DNA from 3 places in the Colwellia sp. Arc7-D genome. Region 2 is predicted to be linked to each of the others. Evidence: predicted binding sites of a transcription regulator. Region 2 holds the regulator's gene; each other region holds the start of a gene.

Region 1 (2,279 bases), 1.2 Mb from region 2:
TGTATTCAGATTCACGCTTTTGTTCTATTTCAAACTCTTTACGAGAGCGAGATGAAACAGAGTCTTGTGAACCAGAATTTAATAAACGACCATTTTGGTCGGTTACCGTTACACGATTAGGATCTAAGTTTTGCACTGCTGAAGCAACAATATCAACAACCGCATCAACTTCTTCTTCAGATAAAAGGCGGCCGCGGCGTAAAGTGAGTACTACAGTAGCTGAAGGATTTTTCTCACGTTTAGCAAAAACATTTTCACGCGGAATAGCTAATAATACCCGAGCACGTGAAATAGACTTTAATTCTTCAATCGTACGGGCGAGCTGTTGCTCTCTTGAATGTTTTAAACGTTCACCTTCTAGGCGTTGACTTACACCAAAGCCCATATCCTGCATAAGAATTTCGCTACCTTGAGATGGAGCATCAGTAAGACCTTCTCGAGCAAGCATAAGTTTAACGTTTTGATATTCATCGCTTTCAACAGATATAGTGTTATTTTCTTGACGATAATCCACTTTATTGCTGTCAAGAAAGTCCATCGTTTTAATTAATTGCTCGGTTGGCAATTTGGTTAAAAAACGATATTCAGGTTGATTCGCTAACATGATGACAAAAATGGCAATAGCAAAACAAATAGCTAGTGCAATGACTATTGTCATTTGACGGAGAAAATCAACATTGCCCATGGCACCGGCTAAACCTGACTTTTGCTCACCAACGGTATCATCTGCTCCGTCGCCAGCGACTAAATCGTTGTTACCATCGGCTAACATTAAATTTGTATTGTCTGTTGTATCGGCCACTTATTTATCTCCGCGTAAAACTTGTTTTATTTTTAGCAACTGGAGCTAAACCGGCATGCTCATAATTTCTTTATAAGCTTCAACAAACTTATTTCTGATCTGAACGGTTGCATCAAAAGCAATACCCGCTTTTGAGCCTGCAATCATAGTATCGGCCAAGGTAACACTGCGATCACCCATTTCAAACGCTGTACGTTTTGCACCAACATCTTGTTGTAGTTCATTAACATTATTTATTGCATCTTTTAACAAGCTACCAAAGTCACCACCAGCTTTACTGACTGGAGGCGTACCCATGCCATTTTCTTCACCGATAGGAAGTCTGTTCCCCATCGCTTCCATCGACATGCTTTGCATTTGGGCGTATAAAGAATTAGTTTTAATATCCATGGCTATCTCGCTTGCGTCAATTTCTTGTTACTTACTATTACCTATGGTTAAAGCAAGCATAGTGCCAAGCTAAAAAATAAAGCGAAATGGCAAGAAAAGCCTAATAAAATTACATTTTAAAATAATAAAAAACACTTATAAATCAACAGTAAAAATCAAATTATTTAAAACAAAAAAAACGACGTTAAATACGTCGTTTTTCAGTTTAATCTCGATATTTAATTAACACTTTGTTAATTTTAACCTGTAATTAAAGTGGAATTTGAATACCACTATCACGCATACGGGCAATTTTATAACGTAATGTACGAGGGCTTATTCCCAAACGTTCGGCAACATCTTTGCGGCTTCCTCGACAAGCATGCAAAGTGTCTAATATGATTTGGTGCTCTTGTAATTTAAGTTCACTGCCGAGTTTGTCAGCTTTTGAAGCGTCAACGGTGTCACTTTGCACTTGAGGCGTTTCAAAGTTATCAATCAGTAAGTCATTAGCGTCGATACAACGATCACTTTGTAAAATCAGTGCTCGTTGAATAACATTGTCTAATTCACGCACATTACCTGGCCAAGCATAGGCGAGTAATTTACTGCGAGCTGCTGGTGTGAATTCAGGAATAACATTGCCATCTTTTTGACAAATGCGCGAAATAAGATGGGTTGCTAAGGGTAAAATATCATCTCGGCGTTCATTCAACGGTAACCATGATAATGGGAATACATTTAATCGGTAATATAAATCTTCTCTAAAAACGCCTTCTTTAACAGCATCTTTTAAGTCACGGTTACTGGTTGCTATTACTCTAACGTCTAGGTTAATTGTTTTACGTCCGCCAATACGCTCTACTTCTCGCTCTTGTAAAACACGAAGAATTTTTGCTTGTAAGCCTAAATCCATTTCGGTAATTTCATCAAGTAGAATAGTGCCACCTTGAGCTTGCTCGAACTTACCAGGACTAGCTTGAATAGCGCCCGTAAACGCGCCCTTTTCATAACCAAATAAGGTTGCTTCAAGCATATTCTCTGGAATTGCCGCACAATTTATTGCGACAAAAGGGGCTTGACTGCGTGGTGAGTAATTATGAATATA
Region 2 (2,279 bases):
TATCAATTAATGCATCAATTGATGCATACATATCGTTATGTTCAGCCTTAGCGTGAACCTCCGAGCCCGTTAAATGCACAGTAGATTCAGCGATCTGGTTCAATTTTTCAACCGTTAGTACCACATGTACATTATTAATGTGTTCAAAGTGGCGCTCTATTTTTTCAAATTTAGCATTAACATAATCACGTAATGAGTCGGTAACATCGACATGGTGTCCAGTAAGATTAATTTGCATAAGCTTCATTCCTCTTTTTTGGTGATTAAGGTTGCCTACAATAGGCTTTTACGTTGATTTGACGGCGGTATAGAGAGTGACTCTCGATACTTGGCAATAGTGCGTCTTGCTACTTTAATGCCTTGTTCGGCCAAGATATCGGCGATTTTACTGTCGCTTAATGGCTTTGCGGGTATTTCGGCGGCAACAAGTTTTTTAATTAACTCACGAATAGCGGTTGATGAGCATTCACCACCATTTTCAGTACTTACATGGCTAGAGAAGAAGTATTTAAGCTCAAAAATGCCTCTGGGTGTATGCATATACTTTTGTGTAGTAACACGAGAAATAGTCGATTCGTGCATATCTACCGCTTCGGCAATATCATTTAAAACCATAGGTCGCATAGCTTCAGGGCCATGTTCAAAGAAACCCTGCTGGCGCTGTACAATACAATTGGACACTTTTAACAAGGTATCGTTCCTGCTTTCAAGGCTTTTGATAAACCATTTAGCTTCTTGCAAGTTCGAGCGAATAAATTGACTGTCTGCTGATGATTTCATCGAGCGAGACATGGCAGCATATTGTTGATTTACCGATAACTTAGGTGCTGTGTCTGGGTTTAGCTCTACAGTCCAGCGACCATTTTTCTTTTCAACCGACACGTCAGGAATAACATACTGTTCTTCACTCTTGATAACACTATCGCCCGGGCGAGGGTCTAATGATTGTATTAAGCGAATAACTTCACGTAATTGGTCTTCTTTAATGCGTAACTTTCGCATCAATTGGCGATAATCGCGATTACCCAATAATTCGATATGCTCGGTTACCGCTAACTTACTTTCAGCGAGCCAAGGCGTATCTTTTGAAAATTGGTTGAGCTGAATAAGTAAACACTCTGGAATTGAACGAGCCGCTACGCCCACCGGATCAAAAACGTTAATCCGTTTAAGCACTACTTCAATTTCATCAAGTTCAACACCATCAATGCCTACGCTTTCTAATATCTCGTCTGCAGAAACTGTTAGGTAGCCGGCATCATCTATAGCTTCAATAATAGCGATAGCAATTGTTCTATCGGTATCGCTAAATGGTGTTAGTTCCATTTGCCAAATAAGATGGTCTTGTAAGGAGTCTTTTGTTTCACCCTGATAGGTATAATCTTCTGATGCATGACCAACACCGCCACTGCTCGCACTGGCACTAAAGTTGTCATCCCAGGTTGTATCACTATTTAATTCTTCGGGTATGTCAGTTTTTGCTAGGCCTTCTGATGAGCTTATTTCATCAATAGTCGGTACAGAATCTTCGCTGCCATCTGAGGATATTTCTACGCTATCGCCAATACCAGCGGAGTATGCTTCTTCTAAATTGTCAGGGGTGTTTTCTGAATTGTTGTCGGGAGATTCATCAACTTCAAGTAAAGGGTTACTTTCAAGAGCTTCTTGAATTTCTTGTTGTAAATCCAAGGTCGATAATTGCAACAGCTTGATAGCCTGCTGCAATTGCGGGGTCATCGTTAATTGTTGTCCGATACGGAGTTGCAGAGTAGGACGCATTTACGTTTTCTTTTCCCTGTTCAAGTACATTAGTATGTTACCGAGTAAGTCTGTTATTCACTATAGCGTGAATTGTTCACCAAGGTATACATCTCTTACGTGTTGATTTGCAAGTATTTCAGTAGAGTTACCTTCGGCAATAAGCTCGCCGTGACTAACAATATAGGCATGCTCACAGACATCGAGGGTTTCACGTACATTATGGTCGGTAATTAAGATACCTATGCCACGTTCTTTTAAGTGTAGGATAATTTTTTTTATATCACCTACCGAAATTGGATCAACACCAGCAAAAGGTTCATCAAGGAGAATAAATTTAGGATCTGCAGCTAAAGCTCGCGCTATTTCAACTCGTCGACGTTCACCACCAGAAAGGCTCATGCCGAGGTTGTCTTTGATATGACCAATGTTAAATTCTTCTAATAAATGCTCAAGTTTTTCTTCTCTTTCAACGTCGGTTAGCGTTTTACGGGTTTGTAAAATAGCCATTATGTTGTCAT
Region 3 (2,279 bases), 1.2 Mb from region 2:
TTACTTTCATCAGCTACAAGCGCGGCATTAATTTGCTTTGCTAATAAATCCTGATCGATAACTGTATTTTTACGCGTTAATTTTTCGGTAGTTCCGGTGTTTAAAACCTCTGATTGAACAGGAGAAATAACGCTATTATCGGCTGACTTCACTACAGCATTTTTAGCAGCATTTTCGACCAAGGTAACTGCCGTAACTTTATCTGTTGTAGTTGCTATTTGCTTTTCTTTATTCTGTATATCACTTGCCACAGTATTAGTTATAAAGTCGGCGGCTATTTTAGCCGTTGAATTATCTGTGACATTGGTATTACTTGCTTGCACACTAACTTTACTGTCAGTAGGCAATTGTGTATTCGAAGTGTTAGACAAGGCTTTATTTTCTTGAACTTCGGCAGCTTTACTTTGCTCTAACGGCGTCGATACTTGACTATTTGTTGCTGACTTTGTTAACAGTTGTTGTGCACCATTTAGCATTTTCAACAGATCAACAGCATCATCACTTTCAACTTTTTGAGCGACACTCTGACCTGTTTGAGATTCTTGAAGCACTGAATTAGCAGCCGACTTATATGAACTAGCGATAGCACTATCATTATTTGACGTTTTAACATTTGTAATAACACTATTTTTATCTTGCACGGGCACAACAGGCAAAGGTACTGGCAGCGTATGCTCGTCTCCTTTAATCTTTACTACAGGTTCAACTGCCGCTAATAATAGTTCTCGAACTTTTTCTTCTACCGATATCGGTAAAGGTTCTTTATAAACACTCACCTCCAATGGTTTAGTCACCAAAGATTCATCATCTATTGGTAAGGGCACAGGTAAAGTATGAGCATCATCGTTTATAGCTTTTTCAGCGATCAACTTTGCCGACATAGTTTGATTATCAATAGGAAAAGATATTGGTAAATTAGAAGATTTGTCAGCAGCTGTTGATTTTTCTATTGATGTTTCATCATCTATCGGTAAGGGCACGGGTAATGTATGAGCATCATCTAGGTTCTTGCGTTTAATCTTAATAGCGGGGTCATCACTAAGCGGTTGCTGTTCTGCCGCTTTAGACACAAGATTGCCACCTTGATTATTTTTACTCTCTGAGTCAGTGTTATTTTTCTTTGGATAATGCTGCTCCATCGCATCAGAAAACGCATTGCCTTTAGTTTGATTTTTGTTGGATACATCTCCCTTCCCCCCTGAAACATCTAGGGTTTGGCTAACATCAGAAGACAAAAAATTTACTTGATACATAACAAAGCTTTCCTAAATATAAACAATAAGCGCAATTTAATACGTAACTCTCTCTTGTTAACTAAGCAAAAATCATTCCAAAACCAGCTTGATTAGCTTTAATATTAGAAATTTGTTACTCAGACAAATAGGAATTAAAAATAGGCAGTTGGTGAAGTAAAATAAGATTTATCTGTGACGACGAACAAATTGCTGGGTAGCAATTTCATCAAACATTTTTTGTTCTTGTTTATTAGCGGCAAGTTGTAAAGTAGCCAATTTTTTATCGCGCAATAATTCTACAGCTTGTATTTTACGTCTTTGTTCTAACCATTGTTTTTTTCTTGTTTCAACTAACGCTTTGGCTTGATGAACTGCAATTTTAACTTGTTGAGAAGCATTATCTAATTTGGCAATAAAGGCATGAAAATGGCTATATGTCGCACTATCTATACCTTCTAAAGAACGCTGATTAAGTCTGCGCATATATTCCAAACGATAGTCACTGACATTTTTTAAACGGTCTTTATTTTGTTGATAGTCAAGTTCCGCTAATTGTAATGCTTGCGAGGCTTTTTGCTCTTTATCAAGCTCAAATTTATATAAGGTATTTAACTGTTTCATGCTGTTATTACCTTATTTATTGTTGTGCCGTTTGGCTTTGTTGAGCATGGGCTTGTGCCGCCGCGAGTACTTCTTGCAACTGCGTTAAACTCTGATCATACGGAATAATTTCAAGCATTTTTTGCTGTAAGAAAAACTGAATAACGGGCTGTAAATCTATGGATTGATCTATTCTTGGATCGGTACCTCTGCTGTAAGCACCAATAGAGATTAAATCTTTGTTTTCTTGATAAAGCGAATACACTTGGCGTAATTGTCTAGCAAGTTGTTGGTGTTCTTCACTGGTTACCATTGGCATAACGCGGCTGATAGAGCCTTCAATATCAACTGCGGGGTAATGCCCAGCATCGGCCAATTTTCTAGACAATACAATGTGACCATCTAAAATAGCACGAGCAGCATCAGCAATAGGATCTTGTAGGT

What was found. The regulator sigma-54, encoded in region 2, starts transcription at its own class of promoters, with help from an activator protein. The targets are predictions, from matches to a motif close to GTTGGCACGNNNNTNGNNT.
Region 1: fliE (flagellar hook-basal body complex protein FliE) is a predicted target of sigma-54. The motif match lies at 1,243-1,261, and genes of this name have one in related genera.
Region 3: DBO93_RS03520 (flagellar hook-length control protein FliK) is a predicted target of sigma-54. The motif match lies at 1,317-1,335, and genes of this name have one in related genera.

Annotation. Positions count from the first base shown of each region.
Region 1 is NZ_CP028924.1:806,694-808,972, reverse strand. Features, by position in the region: gene fliF (flagellar basal-body MS-ring/collar protein FliF) at 1-802, opposite strand, end outside; gene fliE (flagellar hook-basal body complex protein FliE) at 848-1,192, opposite strand; gene DBO93_RS03485 (sigma-54 dependent transcriptional regulator) at 1,443-2,279, opposite strand, start outside.
Region 2 is NZ_CP028924.1:3,892,450-3,894,728, reverse strand. Features, by position in the region: gene hpf (ribosome hibernation promoting factor) at 1-238, opposite strand, end outside; gene DBO93_RS16875 (RNA polymerase factor sigma-54) at 274-1,779, opposite strand; gene lptB (LPS export ABC transporter ATP-binding protein) at 1,840-2,279, opposite strand, start outside.
Region 3 is NZ_CP028924.1:812,979-815,257, reverse strand. Features, by position in the region: gene DBO93_RS03520 (flagellar hook-length control protein FliK) at 1-1,253, opposite strand, end outside; gene fliJ (flagellar export protein FliJ) at 1,422-1,856, opposite strand; gene fliI (flagellar protein export ATPase FliI) at 1,873-2,279, opposite strand, start outside.